Regions from separate parts of the Mesorhizobium sp. LjRoot246 genome, predicted to be linked through region 3. Evidence: riboswitches for the same ligand, from Rfam matches in the RefSeq annotation. Region 3 holds a riboswitch; each other region holds the start of a gene.

Region 1 (9,756 bases), 1.3 Mb from region 3:
AGGGATCGACCTTGCCATGCGAGGTCGGCACGATCTTCACCGCGCGGGCGGAGTGTTCGCCAATGATGGCATTGGCGCGAGCCGAGCCGGCGGCGTCCATCAAATCGCTCTTCGACAGGATGATCAGGTCGGCGCAGGCGATCTGGTCCTCGAACACCTCTTCCACCGGGTCGTCGTGGTCAAGCGTCTGGTCCTCGGCGCGCTGCGCCTGCAGGGCGTCCATGTCATTGGCGACGCGACCCTCGGCCAATGCCGGCCCGTCAACCACTGCGATGACGCCATCGACCGTGACCCGGCTTTTGACCGTCGGCCACTGAAAGGCCTGTACCAGCGGCTTGGGCAGCGCCAGGCCCGAGGTCTCGATCAGGATATGGTCGACCCTCGGCGTCAACGCGAGGATCTTGTCGAGTGCCGGCACGAAATCGTCGGCGACGGTGCAGCAGATGCAGCCATTGGCCAGTTCGACGATGTTTTCCTCGGGGCAGGTGTCGATGCCGCAGCCCTTGAGGATCTCGCCATCGATACCGATGTCGCCGAACTCGTTGACGATGATCGCAATACGCTTGCCACCGGCATTTTCCAGGAGATGGCGGACCAGCGTCGTCTTGCCGGCGCCGAGAAAACCGGTGACGACGGTACAGGGAACGCGGGATACGGAAGCGGTCATGGTCAGTCCTTCAACAGGTCGAGGGGAGGGATGCGGGCAACGAGGCCACGCTTCAGGCTATCGGGACGGCCACGCCAGGGAATGAGACCATCGGTGGAGGTGGCGAAGAGTTTGGCGCCGGTGACGAGGTCGGCGCCGCTGGTCGCGGTCAGGTCGCCGAAGACATAGCTCCAGCAGCCGTCGCGCAGGATGGCGGCGCTGAGCCGCCGCTTGCAATTGCCGAGGCATTCGACGCTGCGGATACGAATATTGTCGCCGCATGCGGCGCGGCGCGTGTCGTCCGCCAGCAGTTCGCCGGCGCGGGGATGGGCGTCGGAGCCTGTTTCATCGCGGCAGGAGGCGCAGACGATCACCGTGACGCCGGCCAAGGCATCACTATGACCGGATGAGATATCCGCTGTGCCAGCCGAAAAACTGCTGTCGTGGTCCAAAGATCGGGCTCCTTGCCCGGAAACCCGCCGGGCGATCGGATTCTACAGTCGCAGACGGCAGGTCTCCTGGCTCGCGAGTCATCGCCTTGGGTAGCCGCCTTCCCGGGAATTCCCAGTGGCTTTCGGCCTTGGCTCTTCGCTTACAGTTGCGGGGACAGCCGCGGATTTGGGACAGATATCCCGCACCGCATTCCCTCTTAGCTCCTCTCGTTGAAGAGAAGAGACCGTCTGGTACGGATTTAGGCTTTTGCGGGCGGCGGTGTCAACGCGAGCTTACGACACGGCGATGTCGGCCAGCGCCGGACCCAGATCGCCGGCCGGGGTCACTTCGATGCGTTCAAGGCCGAGCCAGCCCTGCATCTGTTTCAATTCCTCGAAGAGTTCCGCGGCGGTCTCCGATGGCGCGCCGGCTTCGGCGTAAGCGGCGTGGACACGCAGGACGCTGGCGGGGCGGTCTGCCTTGAGGTCAACGCGCGCCACGATCCGGTCGCCGAGCAGGAACGGCAGGACATAGTAGCCATATTGCCGTTTGTCGGCCGGGGTATAAATCTCGATGCGGTAGTGGAAATCGAACAGCCGCTCGCTGCGCGAGCGCTCGAAGACGACCGGATCGAACGGTGCCAGCAACGCGCGTGCCCCGATTTTTCGGGGCAAACGGGCGTCCCTGTGAAGATAAGCCGGCTTGTCCCAGCCTTCGACACGCACCGGCAACAGCTCGCCTGTTTCAACCAGCTCCTCCAGCCGGCCCTTCATGTCGGCCGGCGACAGGCGGAAATAGTCGCGCAAATCGCCTGAAGTCGCCACGCCGTGGGCGCGGGCGGAAATGCGCAGCAATTCGCGGTGCGCGTCCTCGGCGGCAGGCACCGGCAGATCGAGGATCGCCTGCGGCAGCACGCGCTCGGGAAGGTCATAGAAGCGCTCGAAACCGCGGCGGTGCGCCGTGGTGATGCGGCCGGCCCAGAACAGCCATTCGAAGGCATGCTTGGCATGGCTCCAGCCCCACCAGCCGCCCGAGCCTTTCTGGCCTTCGAGCGCGGAAGCGGCGATCGGGCCGCGCTCGGCGACCTGGCGGTAGATCTCTTCGATATAGGTGGCGTGCTCGCGGCCCCATTTGGCGAGGCCCAGATACATTTCGTCGCCGCGCTCGGCCCGTTGCATGCGCCAGCGCATCAGCGGGTAGGCCTCGACCGGCAGGAAGGAGGCCTCGTGCGCCCAGTATTCGAACACCGTGCGCTTGCGCGTCACGGCCGCGTTGTCGAGCAGAGCGAGCGGGTAGGGGCCAAGGCGCGAATAGAGCGGCATATAATGAGCGCGCACCACCGCGCTGACGGAATCGATCTGCAGCAGGCCGGTCCGACCCAGCACGCGGGCAAAATGCCGGCGGTCCGGCGTACCGGCTGGGCGGGGATCGAGAAACCCTTGGGCGGCAAGCGCGATGCGCCGGGCCATCGGGAGCGAGATCTTTTCCTTCATGCAGGCGTCACTCTGAGGGGATTTGATGGGTGATTCCAGCCCATGCTAGCAGGGTTTTGGCGGCAACCATGTCAGGAGAGAAAAGTGGAGTAAAAAGCGAAGGAAATCAAACAGGAGCGGATCGGACCAGTTTCCCTGGATATGCCGTCCAGGTCAGTGTTTTGAACAATGTTTGACTTGCTTCGCCGGAAGTGCTGCGCTAACCCTCGCCGCGTTGCAGCATAGGCCCTTAAAACGGTTCAGCGGTTAAACTGTCACGCTTCCGCAGTAGGGTCCGGTGCTGTAATCAAAGTGGATTGGCGCCAACGGAAAGCCGAGCATGAACGCACTTCTAAGCTCATACCTGCCCATCGTCCTGTTCATAGGCGTGGCGCTGGTTGTCGGCCTGGCGCTGCTGGCCGCACCCTTTCTGGTGGCCTACCGCAATCCAGATCCCGAAAAGCTTTCCGCCTACGAGTGCGGTTTCAACTCGTTCGACGACGCCCGCATGAAATTCGACATCCGTTTCTACCTGGTGTCGATCCTGTTCATCATCTTCGACCTGGAAGTGGCCTTCCTGTTTCCGTGGGCGGTGTCGTTCTCGAAGATCGGCATGCTCGGTTTCTGGTCGATGATGGTTTTTTTGGCGGTGCTGACCATCGGCTTTGCCTATGAATGGAAAAAAGGAGCGCTGGAATGGGATTGAACGACAGTTCAGGCACCCTCGTCGCGCCGAAGCCCAAAGGTATCATCGATCCCAGCACCGGCAGGCCGGTGGGTGAGGACGATCCGTTCTTCCTTGAGATCAACAACGAGCTGGCCGACAAGGGCTTTCTCGTCACCTCGACCGAGGCGCTGATCACCTGGGCGCGCAGCGGCTCGCTGATGTTCATGACCTTCGGCCTCGCCTGCTGCGCGGTCGAGATGATCCACACCTCGATGCCGCGTTACGACTCTGAGCGGTTCGGCGTTGCGCCACGCGCCTCACCGCGCCAGTCCGACATCATGATCGTCGCCGGCACGCTGACCAACAAGATGGCGCCGGCGCTGCGCAAGGTCTACGACCAGATGCCGGAGCCGCGCTACGTCATCTCGATGGGCTCGTGCGCCAATGGCGGCGGCTACTACCACTATTCCTATTCGGTGGTGCGCGGCTGCGACCGCGTCGTGCCGGTCGACATCTACGTGCCCGGCTGCCCGCCGAGCGCCGAAGCGCTGCTCTACGGCATTCTTCTGCTGCAGAAGAAGATCCGCCGCACCGGCACGATCGAACGGTAAATCCATGACCGCATCCCTGAGCGAACTGTCGACCTATCTCGGCGAGAAGCTGATCGGCCGCGTGAACGATGCCGATATCGCCTATGGCGAGCTCACCGTCCATGTCGAGCCGCGCGATCTGGTCGAGGTGATGACCTTCCTGCGCGACGATGCGCGCTGCCAGTTCATCTCGATCATCGATGTCTGCGGCGCCGACTATCCGTCGCGGGCCAAGCGCTTCGACGTCGTCTACCATCTCCTGTCGCCGAAGCAGAATGTGCGCATCCGCGTCAAGGTGCAGGCCGACGAGGAAACCATGGTGCCGTCGATCACCGGCGTCTATCCCGGCGCCGACTGGTTCGAGCGCGAGACCTACGATCTCTACGGCGTACTGTTCTCGGGCCATCCCGATCTTCGCCGCTTGCTGACCGATTACGGTTTCGAAGGCCATCCGCTGCGCAAGGATTTCCCGCTGACCGGTTTCGTTGAAGTGCGCTACGACGACGAGGCCAAGCGCGTCATCTACGAGCCTGTGGAACTCAAGCAAGAATTCCGCAATTTCGATTTTTTGTCCCCGTGGGAAGGTACGGATTACGTCCTGCCGGGTGACGAGAAGGCAAAACAGTGAGTAGTGAGTAGTGAGTAGTGAGTAGTGAGTAGGGAAGGACTTGGAGCAACGGATCAAATCCTATCGTGACTTGAAGGTGTGGCAATCGGCGATGACGGTCGCTGAAGATTGTTACCGCCTCACCAAAGAGTTCCCGAGGGATGAGATCTACGGCATGACCTCGCAAATGCGCCGATCGGCGGTTTCGATCGCAGCGAATATTGCAGAGGGATATGGTCGTGAAAACAGAGGGTCGTTCGTTCAATTCCTGCGCATGGCGCAGGGTTCGTTGAAGGAATTGGAAACGCACATACTGCTGGCATGCCGGGTTGGTCTGCTGCGAAAAGACAATGAGATTGAACTGCTACTGCGATGCGAAGAGATTGGAAAAATGACGAGATCTCTTATCCGGACAGTGCAGGCCAAGCAGGCGGAATGAAGCAGGCATTGAGACTGATGATCACTACTCACTACTCACTACTGACTCTTCGCCAGAGGCGCCAGAATGGCTGAAACCTCCGTCCGCAATTTTAACATCAACTTTGGCCCTCAACACCCTGCGGCGCATGGCGTTTTGAGGTTGGTTCTTGAACTCGACGGCGAAGTGGTCGATCGCGTCGATCCGCATATCGGGCTGCTGCATCGCGGCACCGAAAAGCTGATCGAGGCCAAAACCTACCTGCAGGCGATCCCTTATCTCGACCGGCTCGACTATTGCGCGCCGATGAACCAGGAGCATGCCTTCGCGCTGGCCGCCGAGCGCCTGCTCGGCATCGAGGTGCCGAAGCGCGGCCAACTGATCCGCGTGCTTTACTGCGAAATCGGCCGCATCATGTCGCACATCCTCAATGTGACGACGCAGGCGATGGACGTCGGCGCGCTGACGCCGCCGCTGTGGGGCTTCGTCGAACGCGAAAAGCTGATGGTGTTCTATGAGCGCGCCTCCGGCTCGCGCATGCACGCGGCCTATTTCCGGCCCGGTGGTGTCCATCAGGACCTGCCGCAAAAGCTGGTCGAGGACATCGGCAAGTGGATCGACCCGTTTCTGAAGTCGATCGACGACCTCGATCAACTGCTGACCGGCAACCGCATCTTCAAGCAACGCAATGTCGACATCGGCACCGTTTCGCTGGCCGATGCCTGGGCCAGGGGTTTTTCGGGCGTCATGGTGCGCGGTTCGGGCGCAGCCTGGGACCTGCGCAAGTCGCAGCCCTATGAATGCTATTCGGAAATGGATTTCGACATTCCGATCGGCAAGAACGGCGACTGCTTCGACCGTTACCTCGTGCGCATGGAAGAAATGCGCCAGTCGGCGAAGATCATGCGCCAGTGCGTCGATCTCCTGCTCGGCAAGGAAAGCACCGGCCCGGTGTCGAACCTTGACGGCAAGGTGGTGCCGCCCAAGCGCCAGGCGATGAAGCGCTCGATGGAAGCGCTGATCCATCACTTCAAGCTCTACACCGAGGGTTATCGCGTGCCGGCCGGCGAGGTCTATGCGGCGGTCGAGGCGCCGAAGGGCGAGTTCGGCGTCTACATGGTCTCCGACGGCTCCAACAAGCCCTACCGCTGCAAGCTGCGCGCACCGGGCTTCGCGCATCTGCAGGCGATGGATTTCCTCTGCCGCGGCCACATGCTGGCCGACGTCACCGCCGTTCTCGGCTCCCTCGACATCGTGTTTGGTGAGGTCGATCGCTAAATGTCAGTCCGCCGTCTCGCAGAAGCCAGCGTCCAGCCAGCCTCCTTCGCCTTCAACCGGGCAAATGCGGCCGCGGCGAAGCAATGGATCAAGAAGTATCCGAAGGGCCGCGAACAGTCGGCGATCATTCCCTTGCTGATGATAGCGCAGGAGCAGGAAGGCTGGGTGACGAAGGCGGCGATCGAGACGATCTCCGACATGCTCGGCATGCCGCGTATCCGCGGCCTCGAGGTCGCGACCTTCTACACCCAGTACCAGTTGAACCCGGTCGGTACGCGTGCGCATATCCAGGTCTGCGGCACCACGCCCTGCATGCTGCGCGGCTCGGAAGCGCTGATGGATGTCTGCCGCTCCAAAATCCATCACGACCAGTTCCACACCAACGACAAGGGCACCTTGTCGTGGGAAGAGGTCGAATGCCTCGGCGCCTGCGTCAACGCGCCGATGGTGATGATCTTCAAGGACACGTTCGAGGACCTGACGCCGGAACGCCTGGCCGAAATCATCGATCTTTATGACGCGGGCAAGGGCGCCTCGGTGGCTCCGGGACCGCAGAACGGCCGCACCGGCTCGGAGCCGGCCTCCGGCCTCACCACGCTGAAGAGCGAAAAGGCGATCCTCAAGTCGACCCGCGAAAGGGAAGCCAGGGAAGCAGCCAAAGCCGCCAGGGCGGCGCCGGATGCGATCATCGCCACGGCCGTGCCAGCACCGGCCCCTGTCGCGCCGTCCAAAGCCAGCAAGCCGAAGACCGACGCCCTTGAAACCAGCCCGGCATTGAAGACGCCCTCAAAGACCAAGGTCGCGCCGGCGGTTGAAAAGGCGGCGAGCGTTGCCGCCCCGCTGCATTCGGCCGCCAATGCCAACAAGGCGGACCCCGAAGTCGAGCAGGTTTCCAAGCAGCGCAGCGGTCCCAAGACCAAGGCCGAGCCGGCATCCGCCTTCAAGGCGCCGGAGGTCAAGGTACCGGTCGCCAAGGCCGCCAAGCCGGCCAAACCGTCGCTCGATGACAAGAACCGTCCGGCCGGCATCGACAGGCCGGCGCTGGTCGACGACCTCAAGCTGATCTCGGGCGTTGGTCCCAAGATTGAGGGCATCCTGCATACGCTCGGCATCTTCACCTTCGCGCAGGTTGCTTCGTGGAAGAAGGCCGAGCGCGATTGGGTGGACGGTTATCTCGCTTTCCATGGCCGCATTGAACGCGAGGACTGGGTCAAGCAGGCCAAGGCGCTCGCCAAGGGCGGCGTCGCCGAATACATCGGCGTCTTCGGCAAGAAACCGGTCTGAGGGACGAAAAATGCTTCAGGACAAAGACCGCATCTTCACCAACATCTACGGCCTCTTCGACAAGTCGCTGGCCGGCGCGATGGCGCGTGGCGCCTGGGACAACACGCCCGGCATCGTTGCCAAGGGGCGCGAATGGATCGTCAACGAGATGAAGGCGTCGGGCCTGCGCGGCCGCGGCGGCGCCGGCTTCCCGACGGGCCTGAAATGGTCGTTCATGCCCAAGCAGAGCGACGGCCGGCCGAGCTATCTGGTCATCAACGCCGACGAATCCGAGCCCGGCACCTGCAAGGACCGCGACATCCTGCGCAATGACCCGCACACGCTGGTCGAGGGTGCGCTGCTTGCCGGTTTCGCCATGGGCGCGATCGCCGCCTACATCTATGTGCGCGGCGAGTTCATCCGCGAGCGCGAGGCGCTGCAGCGGGCGATCGAGGAAGCCTATGAGGCCAAGCTGATCGGCAAGAACAACACGTCCGGCTACGACTTCGACATCTACATGCATCACGGCGCCGGCGCCTATATCTGCGGCGAGGAAACAGCACTCCTCGAAAGCCTCGAAGGCAAGAAGGGCCAGCCCAGGCTGAAGCCGCCATTCCCGGCCAATGTCGGCCTCTATGGCTGCCCGACCACCGTCAACAACGTCGAATCGATCGCGGTCGCGCCGACCATCCTGCGCCGCGGCGCTGCCTGGTTCTCGTCCTTCGGCCGGCCCAACAATGTCGGCACCAAGCTGTTTTGCATCTCCGGCCACGTCAACAATCCGTGCACCGTCGAAGAGGCGATGTCGATCCCGTTCCGCGAGCTGATCGAGACGCATTGCGGCGGCATTCGCGGCGGCTGGGACAATCTGCTGGCGGTCATTCCTGGCGGCGCCTCGGTGCCGCTGGTGCCGGCCGAGCAGATCATTGACGCGCCTATGGATTTCGACGCGCTGCGCGACCTCAAATCCGGGCTCGGCACGGCGGCTGTCATCGTCATGGACAAGTCTACCGATATCGTGAAGGCGATCGCGCGGCTTTCCTATTTCTACAAGCATGAGAGCTGCGGCCAGTGCACGCCATGCCGCGAAGGCACCGGCTGGATGTGGCGGGTGATGGAGCGGCTGGTGCGCGGCGAAGCGCAGAAGCGCGAGATCGACATGCTGCTCGACGTCACCAAGCAGATCGAGGGCCACACGATCTGCGCGCTGGGCGACGCGGCGGCATGGCCGATCCAGGGTCTGATGCGGCATTTCCGCGGCGAGGTGGAGCGGCGCATCGACGAGTTTTCGCGCAACGCGCACCGGGCCGAACCGGTGATGGTGGCTGCGGAATAGAGAATTTGTGAGTGCGGGCAAAGCTCGAAGTGAGATACGGGCAGTGCCCGATTTGAGATACGGGCAAGTGCCCGATCTGAGACAACTGGGGCGGGCGAACGAAGACAACGACCAGGAGAATTCTATGGCGCCGTATTCGACACCCAACCCACTGATGCCTAATTTGGACCAGATCGAGAAGATGAACCAGGACCTGACCAGGATGATGCCGAAGGAGATGGCCAGCGCCGTCAACCTTTTCGTGCATCCTGTCGCGGGTGCGGCGGCGATGTCGGCGCTTGGGCTCGGGCTCGCCAATCACGCTTTCGGCGTCTGGCTGGGCGCGATTTCAGGCGCGGCCGAAGCCTCGCAGCGGCTTCTGCAGCCGATCGTCGATGATTTCGAGGCACGCGTCGCGCAGTTCGACGATCAGAGCACGTCGTCCACCAGGGCGCGGGCAACGGCGAAAACCATGATCGCCGAGGCGCAATCCTTCGCCCAGGAGGTCACCGATATTGCCGCGAAGGAGGCCGCCACTGCCGTGCCAGCCGCAAATGCGGCTCCGGTAACGGGCGACGCCGGCAATGTGCTGTTGCCGGAGGATTTCAGGCAGCCCAAAGCCATGGAGAAGCCGGCCAAACCGGCGGATCTCAAGGCGATATCGGGTATCGGACCGAAGTTGGAAAAGGTTCTCAACGGCCTCGGCATCTGGACCTATGCCCAGATCGCGGCATGGACGCCGCAAGAGGTTGCCTGGGTCGAGGATTATCTGTCGCTTAGCGGCCGCATCGGCCGCGACGATTGGAAAGCCCAAGCGGCGGCGCTTGCCGTCAAGAAGTGAATGAAACTGCCTGACGTGGTCTCGACCGCGTCCGGAAAAGAGATTGCGGGAAACTCCGCAGGGGTTTGAGGCGAATGGCAAAGCTCAAGGTCGACGGGAAAGAGATCACTGTACCCGACCACTACACGCTGCTGCAGGCGGCGGAAGACGCTGGCGCGGAAGTGCCGCGCTTCTGCTTCCATGAGCGGCTGTCGATCGCCGGCAATTGCCGCATGTGCCTGATCGAG
Region 2 (9,756 bases), 1.2 Mb from region 3:
AGCGAGCCGCCGCCGCGCCAGTCGAGCACGCCGGAGGTCGGCGTCGACAGCCCGGCGATGAGCCGCAGCGCCGTCGACTTGCCGCAACCGGACGGCCCGAGCAGGCTGAGGAAATCGCCTTCCCGGATCGTCAGGTCGACGTCGCTCAGCGCCGTCACACCGTTGGAGAAGACCTTGCCGACGCCGCGCAACGCCAGAAGCGTCGGGGCAGTACCCGACGCAGCCGGCGCTGGCGCCACTTTTTCCCTTATCATGCGGGACCGGCCTATTTCTTCAGCTCAAGCCCAACGCCCTTGTTGACGAAGGTCAGCGTGTAGGCCTTCTTGATGTCGATGCCGGCTGGCGTCACCTTGGCCTTGACCATCTTGTCGTAGAAGCTTTGGATGCGCGCGTCTGTCATGGCGCCGATGCCGAGCTTTTCGGTGTCACCGGAATCAGCCAGCCCGAACTTCTTCATCTGCTCGATCGAGAACGCGATCTGCTCGTCGCTCATGTCGGGATTGTCTTTCTTGATCATCTCATTGGCGGCCTTGTTGTCGCCGTAGAGATATTTGTACCAGCCCTTGGCCGAGCCATCGACGAAGCACTGAACCACCTCCGGCTTCTTGTCGATCGTGTCCTGCATCACCTCGATCGTCGTCGAATAGGTGTCCCAGCCATAATCGGCGAGCAGGAACTGGTTCGGCACGAAGCCGCCCTCCTTCTTGACCGCGAACGGCTCGGAGGTGACGTAGCCCTGCTGGATCGACTTCTTGTTGGCGAGGAAGGGAGCGGTGTTGTAGGTGTAGGGCGCGCGCTTCGCGGCATCAAAGCCGAGTTCGATGACCATCCACTGGAAGACGGTCTGCACGCCCTCGTCGCCCAATATGTACTGGTCGGCGTTCTTCAGGTCCTCCCATTTGTCGAGCCCCTCGCCTGGGTGGGACATGATCACCTGCGGGTCCTTCTGGAAATCCGCCGCCACCACGCGCATCGGAATGCCTTGCTGGACGGCATCGAAGGCCGACAGCAGATTGCCGCCCATGTAGAAATCGATCTTGCCGGCAAGCAGCATCGGCCGGCCGCTGACCTGCGGGCCGCCCTGCATGATGGTGACGTCGAGGCCGCAAGCGGCGTAGGTTCCGTCCGCGACGGACTGGTAATATCCGCCATGTTCCGGCTCGGCCAACCAGTTGGTGCCGAAGGTGACTTTTTCATTCGCCGCGGCGCCCAGCGTACTGGCCGCAAGCAGGGCCACCACCGCCACCGAGATCTTCTGTTTTCCGTACATCGACACCACCCTCTGTTTGCTCCGGCACGCCACGCGCCAGGCTCGACACCAAAGATTCAAGAAGCAAGACACATGCCACCAGCGCCTTGCGCCGGGACCGCCCGCCTGGACGACATTGCAACACCAAGGACGAACGGGTCATGCTGTACGGAAGGCATCGTGCCTATTTTTTGAACGCCTGTCCACAATCGCACCGGGAACATGCACCGCCATCTTGAAGGTGCAACGGGACAGGCCTTAGGCTACGGGAAAGCCGGAGATTGCCATGTTCAAATTCCTCACCCCGAAGTCGATCAAGCCACCCTTTGCCCGCTACAGCCACGGCGTCGAGGTGCCGCCCGGTAAACGGCTGGTGCTGTGCTCGGGCCAGGTCGCCATCACCGCGGACGACCAGATTCCCGAAGACGCCGACGCACAGGCCGAACTCTGCTTCCGCAACATCGCAGCGGTGCTTGGCGAAGCGGGGCTCGGTCTCAGGGATATCGTCCGCATCAACACCTACGTCACCGACCGCGCGCATCTGCGGCCCTATATGGATGTCCGCGACCGGCTGTTTTCGAGTCCCGCGCCGGCCTCGACGCTGATGATCGTCTCCGGTTTCGCTCGGCCCGAATTCAAGGTCGAGATCGAGGCTATCGCGGCTGGGTGATCGACAGGCAGCCCGTCCCGCGCTAGGTCTGGCCGTTCATCGAAGAGGCATGACATGACCGTAGCAAAAAGACGTGTGTGGTGGGGCGACTACCGGACCACCGAATACGCATCGATCGATCCGGAGGCGACGGTCGCCGTGCTGCCCCTGGCGGCGATCGAGCAGCATGGTCCGCATCTGCCGGTTTCGACCGACACCACGATCATGAACGGCATGCTCGACACGGTGATTTCCCGCCTGCCCGACGATCTCGACATCCGCATCCTGCCGGTCCAGGCAGTGGGCAAGTCGAACGAGCATCTGCACGCACCTGGCACCCTCACACTGCCGGCAACGACGCTGATCGAAGCCTGGACCGAGCTTGGCCTGTCGATCGCGCGCGCCGGCGTGCGCAAGCTGATCGTCGTCAACTCGCATGGCGGCAATGAGGAGATCATGGGCATCATCACGCGCGAACTGCGCGTGCGCGAAAACATGCTTGCCGTGAAAACCAGCTGGCAGCGTTTCGGCCGGCCTGCCGGCATGTACACCGAACTCGAGGACCGCCACGGCATCCATGGCGGCGATGTCGAGACCTCGCTGATGCTGCATTTCCGGCCCGACCTGGTCGACATGGGCAAGGCCGACAATTTCGTTTCCAACGTCGCCAAGGCCGAAAAGGAATTCTCGCTGCTGCGCCACACCGGCACCCACGCCTTTGCCTGGATCGCCAGCGACCTGAACCCGAACGGCGTGGTCGGCGATGCCAGCATCGCGACGGCGGAGAAGGGCCGGCTGACAGCCGAGTATCAGGCCGACGGGTTCATCAGCCTGCTCAGGGATGTGCGCAAGGCGAAGCTTGCCGACTGGTTGAAGTAGCTACGCATCGATCTTCAGCGCGAAAGGCGTGCCTTCGAAGGCATCCGCACCGCGCCCGATCGATTCGATCGCTTCCACCATGCGGCCGTTGCGATCAAGCAACGCGTCGGCCACGGCGATCAATCGCGGATTGGGCGTCGCCGAGGGCGACAGCACCCGCAACGTTCGCGCCAGTTCGGCCTCGTCACGCTTCGGCGCCAATGCGGCGGCGATGATGTAGGCCGAAGCCGTCGAGCGGCTGATGCCGGCATAGCAATGCACGACCATCGGCCTTGCCCGGTCCCACCGACGCGCGAAATCGAGCAGGTTGCGGACATGCTCCTCGCCCGGCATGGTCATGCCGTCCTGCGCCACCGCGATGTCGTGCATGACCAGATGCAGGTGATTTTGCCGAGCGATGGAGGCCGGCCGGACCACCTCCGTGCCCGCGGCGAGCAGCGACAGCATACGGTCCGCGCCGGTTCTGGCCACCGTTTCCTCGATCTTTGCCAGCGAGCAGACATGGATCATCGTTTTGAACCCTTCGATTGATCCTCGCGCCGCGACGCCCATTCGGCAAGGGCGGATTCGAGCCGCTCCCACTCCAGCTCACTCCCCGGTAGGCCGGCGCGCAGGACACCGGGTCGGCCGGCAAAATGGCGAAGCAGGATGCCGCGCTCGCCAAGCGTGGAAAACAGATCGGCGGCATTGGGCAAGCTGATGTAGCGGAACAGCGTGGTGCCACCCACGACGGGAATACCGAAGCGGCCGAACAGCGCGTCGAGCCGCGCCGATTCACCAGCCAGCGCCGTCCGCATTGCGTCCTGCCAGCCGATGTCGGCAAGCGCGCGGATGCCGTATTCCAGCGCCGGGCCGGCGACGGCCCATGGTCCGAACTGCGTTTCCAACCGCTCGACCGTCGCAGCATCGGAAAGTGCAAACCCAAGCCGAACGCCGGCCAGACCGAAGAACTTGCCGAATGAGCGCAGCACGACGATGCCGCCCTGGCCGACATCGCCCGCAAGGCTGTGCTGACGCGGCCCGACATCCATGAACGCCTCGTCGACGACCAGCAGCCCGCCCTTGGCACGCAATCCGGCGGCCAGCGCCAGCAACCGGTCGCGCTCGATGATGCGCCCATCCGGATTGTTGGGGTTGACGATGATGGCAAGGTCGGCATCCGCCAACGCCTCGAAATTATCGACCTCCGCCACCGCGTGCCCGGCGATCGCGGCAGCGCGGGCATGTTCGGCATAGGTCGGACCCAGCACAAGCGCCTTGCCGGGGCTAATCAGCGAGGCGACGCGCGGCAACAGGATCTGCGTGCCCGGTGCCGCCACGACGTTGGCTGGTGAAGGCGCGCCGTAGGTACTGACCGCGATCTCTGTCAGGTCGCGCGTGCGCGCGGCTTCCGGCAATCGCGACAGCGAGGTGGCGGGCAGGTCGAAAAGCGGGTAGGAGTGCGGATTGATACCGGTCGAGAGGTCGACGAAAGGCTGCAGGGCGTTGGGGAAAAGCGCCCTCGCCCGGCCAAGACTTCCACCATGGTCCACCACCGCCCCATCAAGAAGCTTCATGTCAGTTCTGATCGCTTTCCTGTCATTGGCCGTCGAATTCGCCCTCGGTTACCCCGATTGGCTGTTTCGCGCCATCGGCCATCCGGTGACGTGGTTCGGCAGGCTGATATCCTTTCTCGACCGCAGGCTCAACCACGCCGCTGATCCCGACGCGCTGCGTCGCAAGCGTGGTGTCCAGGCGCTGCTGGTGATCGTGCTGGTGCCGGCGGCGATCGGCCTCGGCGTGCAGATCCTGTTCTGGTTCGTTCCCATGGGCCTGATCGTCACGGCCCTTCTGGCAACATCGCTTCTGTCGCAGAAGAGCCTCTACGAACACGTCGAGGCCGTCGCTGACGCGCTCGACACCGGCGGTCTCGCTTTGGGCCGGGTGGCCGTCTCGCGAATCGTCGGCCGTGACCCCGAAACGCTGGACAGGGCCGGTGTCAGCCGCGCGGCGATCGAGAGCCTGGCCGAGAACTTTTCCGACGGCATCGTTGCCCCCGCCTTCTGGATCGGCGTTGGCGGGCTGGCCGGCGGTGCTGCCTACAAGGCCGCCAACACCGCCGATTCGATGATCGGCCACCGCACCCCGCGCCACGAGGCGTTCGGCTGGGCGGCGGCGCGCTTCGACGATTGGATCAACCTGCCGGCGTCGCGGCTGACAGCGCTGCTGATCGTGCTGGCTGCATTCCTCGTCAAAGGCGCCGATCCCCGCAATGCCTGGCAAGCGGTATGGCGCGACGCGAAAAAACACCGCTCTCCCAATGCCGGCTGGCCGGAAGCGGCGATGGCCGGTGCGCTCGGCCTGGCGCTCGCCGGGCCGCGCAGCTACGGCGGCGTGCTGGTCGACGACGTCTTCATGGGCGAAGGCGGCCGCCGCGAAGCCGACAGCGTCGACATAAGGCGAGCGCTGAAACTCTATCGCGTCGCAGATTACCTGCTGATCGCGCTGTTTGGGCTGGTCGCCGCGATCATCATTCTGGCGTGACCTCACCGCCTCGTGAGTTCTCTCCCGAAGGGAGGAAGGGAGCCGAGCCGCAACAGGTTCGCGCCTTTCCTCTCCCCCGTCGATCGGGGAGTGGGGGTCGACCAGCTCGGCAGTCGCGTTTTCGCGTCCGCCGGGTCGCGCCTGCCAGTCTGCGGCCGCGCGTTCGATAATCGCCGTCCCCCAATCCGTCGCTGCTTCGCAGCGCCACCTTTCCCCCCTCCGGAGGGAAAGGAAGGGAGCCCCGCTGGGAGCGTTGGCGACCAGACTTGAACGGCCTACCCACAGAAGGGGACAACAGATATCAGAACTCTATCCCCTGCTGGGCCTTCACGCCCGCGGAAAAATGGTGCTTGGTGACGCCCATTTCGGTGACGAGGTCGGCGGCCTCGACCAGCGCCGGCTTGGCGTTGCGGCCGGTGACGACGACATGCAGGCCCTCGCGCCGTGCTTTGAGCGCCGCAACCACTTTGTCGAGATCGAGATAATCGTAGCGCAGCGCGATGTTCAGTTCGTCGAGCACCAGCAGGCTGATCGACGGATCGGCCATCAGTTCTAGCACTTTGGCCCATGCGGCTTCGGCGGCCGCGATGTCGCGCTTCAGATCCTGTGTTTCCCAGGTGAACCCCTCGCCCATGGCGTGCCAGACGACGCGCTCGCCGAAGGCAGCGAAGGCGTCCTTCTCACCGGTGTGCCACTTACCCTTGATGAACTGGACGACGCCGACGCGCTTGCCATAGCCGAGCATCCGCAGCGCCAGGCCGAAGGCAGCAGTGGTCTTGCCCTTGCCCGGGCCGGTGTTGACGATCAGCAGCCCCTTCTCGACCGTCTTGCTCGCCACCTCGGCATCCTGCACCGCCTTGCGCTTGGCCATCTTGGCGCGGTGGCGCTCTTGGTCCTTATTGTCGATGTCGGTCATGTCATTTCACCTTGAGCGGCAGTCCCGCCACCATCAGCAGCACCGTATCGGCGACGGCAGCGACCTGCTGGTTGAGCCGGCCGGCGGCATCGCGAAAGCGGCGCGCCAATGCGTTGTCCGGCACGATACCCTGGCCGACTTCATTGGACACCACGAACCAGGACCCGCGCGGCCGCGACAGCACGTCCGCCAATCGCCGGCATTCCAGATCGAAATCGTGTTCGGCCAGCATATGGTTGGTCAGCCACAATGTCAGGCAATCGACAAGCACCGGCTGATCGTCCGGCAAAGCCTCGAGCGCGCCAGTCAGATCGAGCGGAGCGTCGATCGTCAGCCAGCCCTCGCCGCGCCGCGACTGGTGCAGCGCTATGCGCTCACGCATCTCGTCGTCGTAGGCTTGCGCCGTGGCGATATAGGCCCAGGGCGGCGGCAAGGCCGTCGCCAAAATTTCGGCGTGCGCGCTCTTGCCGGAGCGCGCACCGCCGATGACGAAGGTCAGCTTGCTGCGATCAGGCAAAGCTGTCGCGCAGGCTGGCCGCGGTGCCGGTGAAGCGGCCACGAACCACGCCCACGACCGCGCCGAGCACCAGCCAGAACACCAGATTGGTCACCGTCACCGCCACCACGAACTGGTGATGCAAGCCTTCCGGAATCGCCGTCTCGTAACTGCCGGGCTGCGGCGCGCCGACAATATGCGGTGCGACGATCAAGGCCACGGCAAGGATCGCCAGCGGCAGCGACTTGCGGAAGGCGATCAGGCCGAGCCCGGCCGCGGTCGCCGTAGCCGTTGCCCACCACCAGATCTGGCGCTGCGTGAGATCGGCCGCCGGCATGGCCGGCAGTTCCGGCGGCAGGCCGAGGCCAGGCGCCAGCGTGAACACGGCAAAACCGGCCAGGCCCCAGAACACGCCCTGGCGCCAATTGCCGATGCCGCCGGCGAATTCGGAGACCGCGACCAGGATCAGCGCGAAGCCGATGCCGGTGACGATATTGGCAAGCACGCTGAAGGCGAAACGCTCGAAACCGTCTGCCGGCGCCCAACCCTCGTCCTTCGCTGGAGCCGTCGCTTCAGCCGGTGCTTGCGTGGCAGCGCTCATGGAGTTTGTTGCCGGCGCGGCCGAGCTCATCGCGTTGCCGCTGGTGGCATCGGCAGGCGCCGCTGGCGCGGCGGCATGGTCATGGCTGTGGCCGCCGCCGGCCTGTTCGTAGACTTCCGCCTTCAGAATCAGCGGCACGGTGGCATAGGCCTGCATGCAGGCGAGAACGACGCCGGCCACGAGCCCTGCGATCGCCGCGATGAACACGACGTTGCGAAACAGGTTCATGATGTCAGACCCTCGTCAGTGGCAGGGAAACGCCATCGAATGGCGGTAGTCGTGAGCCGCATTGTGGACCGCATCGATATGCGAGAAGCCGACAAAGCCCATCACGAAAATGCCGAGCAGCGCGGCGAGCGCGAGCTGCATGAAGCGCGACTGCGAGGAGACGGAGGCGCCGAGGGAGACGGAAGCGGCAGTCATATCTTGTCCTTTCGCCCTCCACCCGAGGGCATCGAAGTCAGTTTCCTGTCGCCGGCAGGTCTCCTGGCTCGCGGATCAGCGCCCTTCCCCACCTTCCCGAAGAAAAATCTTCAGTGGCATATGGAGAGGACTACCGCACACAGTTGCGGGGGCAGCCACGGCATTGGGCGAAACTCGCCCGAACCGCATTCCCTCTTGGCTCCAAAATGGAACCGACGACATCGGCGACTATAGGCAGAATCCTCGCCTCCGGCAAACCAAATTCCGCCGGCAACCATCGCGAATGCGTCGTACCAGCCGAGGCCGCCGCTGTCGCAATTGACAATTTTCCTGGCCGGGTGTCGGCTGACGCATCACAGGACGCATTGTGACCAGTATTGTGGCTCTACTCTACGTCAGCAGCCGGACGAGTTCAGCCTGTCTGCGCACACCAGTCTTCTCGAAGATGCTGGTGAGATGCGCCCTGACTGTTGTGGCTGCAATGCCAAGTCGGGCAGCGGCCGCGTTGCGTCCGTCGCCCTTTAAAATTTCCCAAGCGACTTCAGCCTCTGCCCTTGTCAGCCCAAACCGGCCTCGCAGGTACTCTTTTGTTTCGGCGGGCGTCAAGTCGAAGGTTGCCGTTATGGACGGCCCTATGAATATGGCGGCCACCGCCTCGGGCCGAAGCTGTGCGCGCAAGTCGCTGCCGTTCATTGGCAGGACATGGGCGAAGACCGGTGCACCCTCCGGTCCGGCAAGGCGGATGGCAAGACCAGTCTTGCCGAGCATCGTCTCGTTCCGGGCCGCAAGGCGAATCGCCTTGCCCAGTTCTCGCGCTGCTGAGGGTGCCTTGGCAGTCAGTATCCCGCCCGTGCCTTGCACGGCAGCGCCAACTTGCAGCATGCGCTCTGCGGACCGGTTCGCATGAAGAATTCTGCCATCGCTGTCGGTCAATACGACTCCGCAGCGGAGCGCATCGAATGCTGCTTCGATACGTGCGCGCTCAATAGCACAAGCGTCGAGCACATTGCTAATAGTGACCGCACGGCGGAGATGCGGAAGGAGAAGTATTCCGATTTCGATCTCTCGCTCGGTAACAATGCCGTGCCGCTGATGTCGCGAGACCACGATCTCAGAGAAATGTGATGGCGTGTACATCAGAAAAAGATGCATGACATCAACGATGCCGAGCGGTTTCAGGCAGTGCTGAACGTACGCAGAGTCCTCTAGATAACTGGGGGAGAGTTCGCGCGAAGCGATAAAGGGCGCATCGAGAGAAAGCCCCTTGGCGAACCATTCGTTCAGCCGCGCATGGATTTCGGGAATATGTTTCTGCCTCTCCTCAACCCCGAACTGTCCCCAGCCCAAGCTCTTGTCGATCAGGAGGCGATCACGGCGCAGATCGTTGAGAGAAAGGATGATCGACTCGCCGCACATCGCCGGCATGATCTGCGCCAGCGTTCGTTCCCACTGCGAGGGATCTAGCGCGCAATCATAGATAGACCCGATCAAATCCGAGAGGGTATGCGGCGACAGGTTGTAGCCTTGAGCCTGTCCGCCGGACTGCTTCTGGATCGCACCCCAAGGACTACCCATAACCGCCGCCTCGGCTCTTGAATTCGTGTGTGCGCCTGTGAGTTACACTGTCGCACAAGCGCATCCGCTTATGTAATTAGTGGACGCTTGGTTGCTGCCCTTGCCAATGTCTTGAACCGGAGACTGACGATATAGGACGAACGTCCGATGCGCCACCGGTCGCTGGGCTGTATCGTTAACGCCATCATGCGCTACAGCTCCCGTTTTGCATGATCAGCGGATGGCCCTATCATCTACTTTTGGAGGGAAAAATGCCGGACGACGACGATCGAGAACAACTACATCCTGTTTTGGTTGAGCAACAACGCGTGAGACTGAGCACGTTCTCTTCACGTTTTCTCCCGCCTGTACACATTATGATTCAGATAGAGCCATGCAAGCCAGCAGCCGAAGCACTAAATCGCACGCCACGTTTGAACCCGTGAGCGGCGGACGCACCTGGGTG
Region 3 (9,756 bases):
TCGGCAAGATCGTTGCGAGTTACCGTCTGCAACAGCGCACCGACGACGCCCAGGCCGGCGCCGACGCAGATGGCGAGGATCGTGCGCGGCAGCCGCAGGTCGACGACGATCTTGCCGACCGGCCCGGGCACATCGTGCCCGCCCAGACCGATTGCACGGCCGAGCGAGGCAACGACGTCGGTCAACGGGATCAGCGTCGAGCCATAGGCGATCGACAGCAGAGCGAGAGCGGCGATCACCGCCGCTCCCACCAGCATGGCCAGTGCAAATGCCGGATGGCGCAAGGTCAAAACGCTTCCGGGTGCATGGCCTTGGCGATCTTGCCGATCGCTTCGATGTTGGCCGGTCCAGGCGTCAGCTCGGCATAGCGCAAGGCGACGAAGCGCTCGTTCTTGACCGCGTCGGTCTCTTTCATCGCCGGATGCGCCTTCAGGAAATCGAGCAGCTTCCTGTAGCCGCCGCCGTCCTGGTAATCGAGCAGGATGAGGAATTGCGGATTGCGCGACGCCACCGTTTCCCAGTCCGTGTTGCCCCAGCTGGTGTCCATGTCGGCCATGATGTTGTCGCCGCCGGCGGCTGATATCATGGCGCTCGGAATAGCGAATTTGCCCGCGGTGAACGGCTTGTCTTCACCGGAATCATAGAGGAACACCCGCGTACCCTTACGGTCGCCGACCTTGGCGGTGATGTCGGCGAGCTGCGTCTTCCAGCCCGAAACGAGCTTTTCAGCCTCGGCCTCCTTGCCGAAGATCGTGCCCAGCTTTTCGACGTCGCCATAGAGCAGGTCCATCGAGGCGGCGGGGCGGTTCTTGTCGAGATGGACGCAGCTTTCCGTCAACACCAGCGTCTTGATGCCGTGCGGGGCAAGCGTGTCGGGCGTCACCTCGCCACCCGGCTTCATGCCGTAATACCAGCCGGCGAAGAAGAAATCGGGCTCGACCGCGACCAGGTTTTCGAGCGTCGGATATTTGGGCGCCAGTTCCGGGATCGAGCCCTGCTCGGCCTTGAATTCGGGACCGACCTTGTACCATCCGGTGATGCCGGTCAGGCCGACGATCGACGGCTGCAGTTTCAGCGCAAAAGCCATTTCGGCCATGTTGAGATCCTGGACCACGGCACGCTTCGGCGGCGCGTCGAAGGTCAGCGGCTTGCCGCAGCTGTCGACCGTGACCGGGAAGGCCAGGGCTGTCGAGGCCAGCAGCGAGAAGGCAAGCGAAAAGGCAAGGCGTTTCACGGATTTTGCTCCTTTGTGGATGGGATTGGGTCGAATGCGGAACGGCTTCAATCAGGACGGCGGCGCGGCACGGTTCGGCACCTCGAACACCGTCAGTTCGCGGTCTTCGGTCGGATGGCGCAGGCGCAGCACATCGATGCCGAAAATCTCACGGATCAGCTGTTGCGTCAGCGCTTCGCGCGGTGCCGCGAGCGCTTGCAGACGGGCATGGTTCATCACCGCCACCCTGGTGGCGAAGGGCGCCACCAGCGCCAGGTCGTGCAGCACCGCGATCACCGTCATCTCGAAGCCGGCCACGAGTTCGAGCAGCTCGCCGCGGGCGCGCGGGTCGAGATGGTTGGTCGGCTCGTCGAGGAACAGGATCTTTGGCTGCTGGGCGATGGCGCGGGCCAATTGGGCGCGCTGTCGCTCGCCGCCCGACAGCGAGCCGATGGTGCGGCCAAGCAGCGGCAGCAGGCCGGTCCGGCGCAGCGCGTCGAAGACGATGTCGCGTTCCTCGCGCCTGCGCCTCAGCCCGGCATGCGGGACCCGGCCAAGCTCGACATAGTCGATCACCGCCAGCCGCGGATCGGGCTGGTCCGTCTGGCCGACCACGGCGATATGCAGTGCCCGCTCGGCGGCCGAAATCCTGTCGAGCCGCCGCCCACCGAGCTTCACCTCGCCCGAGCTTGGCCGCAGCATGCCCGACAGCATGCGCAGCAGCGTGGTCTTGCCGGCGCCGTTGGGACCAATGATGGCAAGGCGATCGCCAGCGGCCACCGACAGGCTGACCGCCTGGACCAGATCCCGCCCATTCGCCATGGCACAGAGGTGATGTGCTTCGAGAAGCGGCGCCGTCATCGGCTGCTGCCTGCCGGATTGCCGGGACGGCAAAGCGTGCACACGATGATGCGGTGATCGATAGGGCCGTCCAACTTTCCGTCACTTTCCAAAACTGGCGACGGAAGGAAGCTGGCGAGCCGGCCGACAAGACCGGGATTCGCGTCTCCTCCCGGCACACCCCGTCCGGTCAACTCATGCTGATGGCAGGTCTCCTGGCTTGCGGGTCGTTGCGCCATCCTGCCTTCCCAGCCTTGCCGGCCAGTGGCATTCACGGATTTTGCTCGCCGCTTACAGTTGCGGGGGCAGCCACGGTCTCGACCTGATCAGGCCTCACCGTGTTCCCTTTTCACCCCTCGCCTTTCGACTCGGGGACCATCATTGCCTCAGCGTAGATTTCCACCAATCGCTTCGCAACGGATTTCTGGGTGGGCCACTTGAGGGAAACAGACATTGCGCGCTCTCTTAATGTAATAACATAACATGTCTAAGAGATGACGCCGGCCGCTGTCAAGCGAAAGCCCCCAGCCGAATTGGCCTGTCAGCGGCAAGGAGCGCCTGGCCGGCTGGCCATCTCGGTGCGCAACTGCGGCGGGCATCGGCGCGGATTGCGCAGGATGCGCAATTTCGATCAAACTGGCCGCGTCAGGAAACGGCATCATGATCCGGCCAATGCGAGGAGAAAAATGAACCCGACCGAGAAAGCGCTGTGGTTCGTCGAAAGCCATCTGCCGGAAGCGATCTCGCTCGACGACGTCGCGCAAAGCAGCGGCGTGTCGCGCTTTCATGTGACGCGGGCTTTCGGGGCAGCCACCGGCCGCTCGGTGATGGGCTACATGCGCTCGCGCCGGCTGAGCGAAGCGGCGCGCAAATTGGCTGGCGGGGCGCCCGACATCCTCTCGGTCGCGCTCGACGCCGGCTACGCCTCGCATGAGGCTTTCACCCGTGCCTTCCGCGATCAGTTCGGCACCACGCCGGAGCTGGTGCGTGCGCAAGGCACACTCGACAAGCTCGACCTCGTGGAGCCGATCCTGATGGACCAGTCCTTTCTTGCCAACCTCGAACCGCCGCGTTTCGAGACCAGCCGGCCGTTTCTGATCGCTGGCCTCGGCGAACGCTACAGCTGCGAAACCAGCGCCGCCATCCCGATGCAGTGGCAGCGCTTCGGCCCCTATATCGGCAACATTCCAGGCGAGACCGGCGACGTCGCCTATGGCGTCTGCGTCAACGGCGACGATGCCGGCAATTTCGACTACATCGCCGGCGTCGAGGTGTCGGACTTTTCGGACCTGCCCAAGGAATTCAGCCGGGTGCGGGTGCCGGCACAGAAATATGCGGTCTTTGCCCACCGCGAACACATCTCGACCATCCGCCGTACCGTCAACACGATCTGGAACAAATGGCTGCCCGGTTCGGGCCACGAGATATCGGATGGACCGGAATTCGAGCGCTATGGACCCGAATTCGACCCGCGCAGCGGCAATGGCGGGCTGGAGATTTGGATACCGGTGAAGGCGTAGTCGGTCACGCCATCGGCAGCACCGGCCAGCGATCGATGATCCTGCCGCCGGAAAACACCGCGATCGATCCGAACTGCTGCAGCACGGCCTCGCTCTGCGTCGGGCGCAGGAAGGCATAGTCGCCTGGCCTTGCGGTCGCATCGGCCGGCAGGCCCATGAATTGCTGGTTGGACGACAGGCCGAGCAGGCCGTTCGTCTTCATGCCTTCGGGGAACACCGGCTCAGCCATCCACTTGCCGCCATAGAGATAACAGCCCTTGCGCGGAAACCGGCCGAGCGCCTGCAGCAGGCGGGTAACGGCCGGCGGGCCGGGCAGCATCGGCTCGACCACTTTCAGGATCGGGGTGGCGATGAACGCCGCCGGCTGGAAGCCGTCGAGACCTGATGTATCGAAATCGCTGGGCAGGACAAAAGCCGAGCCCATCGACACTTCATTGGCCGTTCCGCCATGATGCAGCAGCGCGGTCTTGCTGCCGCCGATGTTCAAGATGCGGCGCTGGTCGGCGCCGAGACAGGCGACGAATGCCGCGGCCTTCTCCGATGCCCTCGCCAGTGCTTTCGTCGGTCCACCGAACAGGCCGGGAATATGCGGCGCATGCGCCTCGTAGGCCATGACGCCATCGCAATGCAGCCGGGCCGGCAGCGCATTCAATGCCTTCGACAAGGCCTCCGGGCTGGCAAAGCCACCGCGATGCAGCCCGACATCGATCTCGAAAGCGATGCGCAACTCGGTGCCGAGTTCGTCAGCGAGTGCGCCATACTCCGCCAGTCTCTCCTCGCTGTCGATCAGCCAGCAGACACGTGACCAGTCGGCGTCGGCTTTCGCCAGCGCCGCTCTTGCCGCGCCGATCGGCATCGGCTTGCCATACAGCAGATCGGCATCCGGAAAGGCCTTCAACACCACCTCGCTGATCGGCGGATGGAAGGTCATGAACTGGTTGGTGCCAAGCGCCTTGCCGATATGCGCAAGCAGCGGCAGGCAGGCGAGCGATTTGTCGACCAGCCGCGCGGCAAGAGCGGGATCAAGCCTCTCCTTCACCAGCGCAATGTTGCTGTCCAGCCGGTCGCGATCGAGCAGCAGGCAGGGCTGGAAGATGCCGGCTTGCTTCAGCGCATCCGACAGGGTGGAAAAATAGGCGTTCATCGTTCAATGCCAAAAGGACTGGGCTCGATGCCGAAAAGGCCAGCCATGTAGGGCGAGACGAAGCGGTTTTGCGGGTCGACGTCGCGGCGCACCGCCATGGCGTCATCCCAGCGCGGGTAGAGCTTTTTCAGCTCCGCCGCTTTCAGGCTGTGCATCTTGCCCCAATGCGGCCTGCCGCCATATCTGCGGAAGATCGGCTCGGCCGCCCGCATGAACGGCAGCGGATCGTTCGCCGCGTCATGGTGGATGGCGATCGAGCAGGTGAGCCTGTTGTAAAAGGGCGAGAGCCAGAATTGGTCCGGCGCGACCGAGCGAACCTCCATCGGGAAATAGACCTCGGGAAAACGCTTCTCGGTCAGCTCGATGATCTCGGCCAGCGCCTTCGGCCCCTCCTCGAACGGCAGATGATATTCCATCTCGTTGAACTTGGTCTGCCGGTCGCTGGCATAGACGTTGAGCCAGTCCTGCACATAGTCCTCGGCCGGCACTTTCGCGACGGCGCCCAGGATCAGCCGGCGGCGCAGCGACGGCAACCAGGCAAGCCCGGTGCGCAGCCGGCGCAGCGTCCTCAAACCCGCCTCGTCTTGCTCCGGCGGTCGGGCGGTGGGCGCGGCATCGCTGAAATCGCTGGCAATGAACCGCGCGTAGCCGGAAAACGGAATGTAGTAGAATTCGGCCGAGCGATGCGCGGTCATCATCGTCTCGAAATCGCGCAGCATCTCAGTGATCGGCAGCATCCATTTGCGGCGGCGCAGCCGGTAGGTCGCGATGTTGTTCAGCGTCACTTCGGTGAGCACGCCGAAGGCGCCGAGCGCAACGCCGATGGCATGGATCATCTCCTGATCCCCTGCCCGCTTGAAGTCACGGACCCTGCCGAGCCCATCGACGATCTGCACCGTCTCCAACTGCGTGTGATAGGCGCCGAGCGTCGGTCCCGAGCCGTGCGTGGCTGTGCCCAGCGCGCCGCCGATCGCCTGGCGGTCGATGTCGCCCATGTTTGGCAGGCCCTGGCCAATACCTTGCAGGATGTGCATGAGCGGGCCGAGCCGGGTCCCTGCCCGCACCCGCGCCTGATGTTTTTCGGCGTCGTGCGAGACCAGCCCTTCCAGCCTCTCCAACGACAGAATCGTGCCCTCGGATTTCACCAGCGGCGTGAAGGAATGACCGGCGCCGACGACACGGATCGGGCCGGGCGCTGTGCGCATGAGATCACCGAGTTCGCCGGCGTCGGCGGGGCTGGCGATCAGCTTCGGCTCGGCAGTGACAAAGCCGGACCAGTTGCTCCAACTGTTCGACATGGCGCTGCTCAGGCAACGGCGCGGCGACGCCGCGTCACGAGGATGAACAGGCCGAGCAGTGCCACACTGGCGACGGCGCTGGCGGCGGCGAATTCCGGCACTGGCCGGAAATCCTTGCCGTCGATGAGTAGCGACGCCGCGATCGGCCCGATTGCCAGGCCGAAAAGTTGGGCTGCCGGCACCAGCAGTACGGCGGTGCGCGTTTCGTCGGCGGTGATCGCCAGCCGGATCTGGTAGGGCACGATGAACAAGAGGATGAAGCCCATGACCAGAGCGGCGATCCAGAATGTCGTCAGGCCAGGGCCACCAGCAAGAACCAGGGAGCTGACCAGCGCCACGGCGCCGATCACGGCGATGGCAAGGCGATAATCGATGCGCGCTTCCAACATGGTTGCCGTCATCGCCCCCAGGACCTGTGCAGCGAGGCTCGCCGAGACGATCAGGCCGACGGTGCGGCCATCGATGCCATATTGCGCGCCAAGCGGCTCCAGAAACGCCCAGACCGCGCCGAAGAACATGAAGTAGCAGAAGACCGACAACAGCGCGGTCATCGAGGGAACCGTCAGCACATTGGCCAGGTTCTCCTCCTTGGGCAGGTCGGCATAGTCCCCGGGGACGATGAAGGCGACCGCCAGCGACGCGACGCAGACGACGGCAAGAACGATGAAGCCGCCCGCCGACCCCGCGGCCGGAATGACATAGAGCGCCAGCAACAGGGCAAGCGCGCATTGCGCCAGCGTCTGCATGGTGACGAAATAGCCGCCGATGCGCTCGGCGCGCCGCGAACGGGCGATCAGTTCGGTGGCGACGGCGACCAGACCGCCTTCGGCGAGCCCGGCCAGGGCGCGGGTCGCGATCAGCGTGCTGGCGCTCGCGGCATAGGCCGTCCACACATTGGCTAGAGCCAATAACAGCAGAAGGACGGCACTTTTCCAGCGCATATTGTGCGCCGAGAGCAACATCGCCACGACAGCCGAACCGATGGCAATGGCGATCATCTCGGCGGTGGCGACCAGCGCCAGTTCATCGCCGCTGACATGGCCCTCGGTGTAAAGGGCGCCGAGCAGCACCGGCTGCAGGCCGAGGATAAGCAGGCCGACCGAACCGATCCACAGGGCCGAGGCAAGCTGCCAGCCGGTGGGATTGCCGACCAGCCAATCGCCACTGCCTGCGTGGCCGGTATCTGTCGAAGCCAAAGGCGCCTCCCAACGTCCTTGCCGTGCGGCAAAAAAGCTGACAACCTGTCAGCATTTCAGAAGCTGATACTTGATCATATTTCTTGTCAACCGGAATTTGAAAAACCCGTGCGAAAGATCGGTGCATGACGGAATTGAAGAGAATGGCGACCGAGCCCAGGCGCAGACCCAAGCAGGAGCGCAGCCGCGAGCGCATCGACGCGATCCTGTCGACAACCATGCGGCTGATCGGCGAAAAGGGCATCGACGCCGTCACCATGAAGGAGGTCGGCATGCTGGCGGGCGGGCCGATCGCCACCGTCTACCACTATTTTCCCAACAAATCGGCGATCCTGGCGATGCTCTATGAGCGGTTTTCGGAGGTCAGCCGCGCCCGGCTGACAGCGATCATCGCCGATGTCCGCGAGGCGAAGGACGTGATCGTGGCCGCCGACCGGCTGCTTGACGATTATCGCAGCCGTGTCGCCGGCGATCCGGCCATCCAGGATCTGCAGAACGCCATCCAGGCCGACAAGGCACTCAAGAACCTCGACATCGCCGAAACCCGGCACCAGGCCAAAATGTTCTGCGACCATGTCGTCGCCTTGATCGAGCCGGAAAAGCGCGAGCAGTTCGAACGCATGGTTCTGCTGATCTTCCAGCTCGCCGGCGGTGTGGTGCGCCTGGCACTCGCCCAGGGCGAAGCGGAAAGCCGCCGCACGATCGAAGACTATCGTTCGATCATTCACACGCAGTTGCGGTTGTTTCTGTAAGCCTCCATCCGTAGAAAAATTTCACGCTCCCGGACGGCGCCGCGCGCCTTGACTCTGTCAGGCCAGCAGCCTATTTCAGCGCCACGTTAGCACTCGCCTTTGGTGAGTGCCAACCGTGTGTCCGGCGCCGCCGGATAGAGGAACTGTTCTCACCGTTCTCATCGAGGAAGAAAAAATGGCAAAGTCGAAGTTCCGCCCGCTTCATGACCGCGTGGTCGTTCGCCGGGTCGAATCCGAATCCAAGACCGCCGGCGGGATCATCATCCCGGACACGGCAAAGGAAAAGCCGCAGGAAGGCGAGATCATCGCCGTCGGCTCCGGCGCTCGTGACGAAGCTGGCAAGCTGGTCCCGCTGGACGTCAAGGCCGGCGACCGCATCCTGTTCGGCAAGTGGTCGGGCACGGAAGTCAAGCTCAATGGCGAAGACCTTCTGATCATGAAGGAATCCGACATCATGGGCATCATCGGCTGATATCAGGCCTTTTCTCAACTGAATTCCCGGGCTCAATCAAAGCCCCTGCCAGGAGCTAAAAATGGCTGCCAAAGACGTAAAATTCTCCCGTGATGCCCGCGAGCGCATGCTGCGCGGCGTCAACATCCTCGCCGACGCGGTGAAGGTCACGCTCGGCCCCAAGGGCCGCAACGTCGTCATCGACAAGTCGTTCGGCGCCCCGCGCATCACCAAGGACGGCGTCACCGTCGCCAAGGAAATCGAGCTTGAAGACAAGTTCGAGAACATGGGCGCGCAGATGGTCCGCGAAGTTGCTTCGAAGACCAACGACATCGCCGGCGACGGCACCACGACCGCGACCGTTCTGGCGCAGTCGATCGTCCAGGAAGGCCACAAGGCCGTTGCCGCCGGCATGAACCCGATGGACCTGAAGCGCGGCATCGATCTGGCCGTGACCGAAGTCGTCGCGGCGCTCGGCAAGGCCGCCAAGAAGATCAAGACCTCCGAGGAAGTTGCCCAGGTCGGCACGATCTCGGCCAATGGCGACGAGTCGGTCGGCAAGATGATCGCGGAAGCGATGCAGAAGGTCGGCAACGAAGGCGTCATCACGGTTGAGGAAGCCAAGACCGCGGAGACCGAGCTCGAAGTCGTCGAAGGCATGCAGTTCGACCGCGGCTACCTCTCGCCCTACTTCGTCACCAACGCCGACAAGATGGTTGCCGAGCTCGAGGACGTCTACATCCTCCTGCACGAGAAGAAGCTCTCCAACCTCCAGGCCATGCTGCCGGTTCTCGAAGCCGTCGTGCAGACCTCGAAGCCGCTGCTCATCATCTCGGAAGACGTCGAAGGCGAGGCTCTGGCCACGCTGGTCGTCAACAAGCTGCGTGGCGGCCTGAAGATCGCCGCCGTCAAGGCGCCGGGCTTCGGTGATCGCCGCAAGGCCATGCTGGAAGACATCGCCATCCTCACCGGTGGCCAGGTCATCTCGGAAGACCTCGGCATCAAGCTCGAGAACGTCGGCCTCAACATGCTCGGCCGCGCCAAGAAGGTGTCGATCTCCAAGGAGAACACCACCATCGTCGACGGCGCCGGCAAGAAGGCCGAGATCCAGGGCCGCGTTGCCCAGATCAAGCAGCAGATCGAAGAGACCACTTCGGACTACGACAAGGAGAAGCTGCAGGAACGTCTGGCCAAGCTGGCCGGCGGCGTTGCGGTGATCCGCGTCGGCGGTGCGACGGAAGTCGAAGTCAAGGAAAAGAAGGACCGCGTCGATGACGCCCTCAACGCGACCCGCGCGGCCGTGGAAGAAGGCATCGTTGCAGGCGGCGGCGTCGCCCTGCTG

The links. Region 3 has a riboswitch for cobalamin ahead of ACSQ3L_RS23095 (ABC transporter ATP-binding protein). Riboswitches for the same ligand answer to the same signal wherever they lie in the genome.
Region 1: another riboswitch for cobalamin. It lies ahead of ACSQ3L_RS16610 (DUF1636 family protein); the one in region 3 lies ahead of ACSQ3L_RS23095 (ABC transporter ATP-binding protein).
Region 2: another riboswitch for cobalamin. It lies ahead of ACSQ3L_RS16795 (CbtB domain-containing protein); the one in region 3 lies ahead of ACSQ3L_RS23095 (ABC transporter ATP-binding protein).

What each region holds. Positions count from the first base shown of each region.
Region 1 covers NZ_CAXUSN020000001.1:3,433,955-3,443,710, forward strand. The annotation lists gene cobW (cobalamin biosynthesis protein CobW) at 1-667, opposite strand, end outside; gene ACSQ3L_RS16610 (DUF1636 family protein) at 670-1,098, opposite strand; cobalamin riboswitch at 1,138-1,342, opposite strand; gene ACSQ3L_RS16615 (winged helix-turn-helix domain-containing protein) at 1,372-2,571, opposite strand; gene ACSQ3L_RS16620 (NADH-quinone oxidoreductase subunit A) at 2,891-3,256, shown strand; gene ACSQ3L_RS16625 (NuoB/complex I 20 kDa subunit family protein) at 3,247-3,828, shown strand; gene ACSQ3L_RS16630 (NADH-quinone oxidoreductase subunit C) at 3,833-4,435, shown strand; gene ACSQ3L_RS16635 (four helix bundle protein) at 4,476-4,853, shown strand; gene ACSQ3L_RS16640 (NADH-quinone oxidoreductase subunit D) at 4,920-6,110, shown strand; gene ACSQ3L_RS16645 (NADH-quinone oxidoreductase subunit E) at 6,111-7,394, shown strand; gene nuoF (NADH-quinone oxidoreductase subunit NuoF) at 7,405-8,709, shown strand; gene ACSQ3L_RS16655 (NADH-ubiquinone dehydrogenase) at 8,834-9,529, shown strand; gene nuoG (NADH-quinone oxidoreductase subunit NuoG) at 9,604-9,756, shown strand, end outside.
Region 2 covers NZ_CAXUSN020000001.1:3,472,612-3,482,367, reverse strand. The annotation lists gene ACSQ3L_RS16845 (ABC transporter ATP-binding protein) at 1-254, opposite strand, end outside; gene ACSQ3L_RS16840 (ABC transporter substrate-binding protein) at 266-1,270, opposite strand; gene ACSQ3L_RS16835 (RidA family protein) at 1,536-1,919, shown strand; gene ACSQ3L_RS16830 (creatininase family protein) at 1,974-2,777, shown strand; gene ACSQ3L_RS16825 (tyrosine phosphatase family protein) at 2,778-3,287, opposite strand; gene cobD (threonine-phosphate decarboxylase CobD) at 3,284-4,333, opposite strand; gene cbiB (adenosylcobinamide-phosphate synthase CbiB) at 4,332-5,300, shown strand; gene cobO (cob(I)yrinic acid a,c-diamide adenosyltransferase) at 5,602-6,216, opposite strand; gene cobU (bifunctional adenosylcobinamide kinase/adenosylcobinamide-phosphate guanylyltransferase) at 6,218-6,733, opposite strand; gene ACSQ3L_RS16800 (CbtA family protein) at 6,726-7,541, opposite strand; gene ACSQ3L_RS16795 (CbtB domain-containing protein) at 7,557-7,736, opposite strand; cobalamin riboswitch at 7,773-7,968, opposite strand; gene ACSQ3L_RS16790 (helix-turn-helix transcriptional regulator) at 8,127-9,311, opposite strand; gene ACSQ3L_RS16785 (aKG-HExxH-type peptide beta-hydroxylase) at 9,685-9,756, shown strand, end outside.
Region 3 covers NZ_CAXUSN020000001.1:4,705,587-4,715,342, forward strand. The annotation lists gene ACSQ3L_RS23085 (FecCD family ABC transporter permease) at 1-257, opposite strand, end outside; gene ACSQ3L_RS23090 (ABC transporter substrate-binding protein) at 287-1,234, opposite strand; gene ACSQ3L_RS23095 (ABC transporter ATP-binding protein) at 1,286-2,074, opposite strand; cobalamin riboswitch at 2,242-2,448, opposite strand; gene ACSQ3L_RS23100 (AraC family transcriptional regulator) at 2,740-3,573, shown strand; gene ACSQ3L_RS23105 (DSD1 family PLP-dependent enzyme) at 3,578-4,717, opposite strand; gene ACSQ3L_RS23110 (D-arabinono-1,4-lactone oxidase) at 4,714-6,015, opposite strand; gene ACSQ3L_RS23115 (MFS transporter) at 6,024-7,211, opposite strand; gene ACSQ3L_RS23120 (TetR family transcriptional regulator) at 7,337-7,963, shown strand; gene groES (co-chaperone GroES) at 8,139-8,435, shown strand; gene groL (chaperonin GroEL) at 8,497-9,756, shown strand, end outside.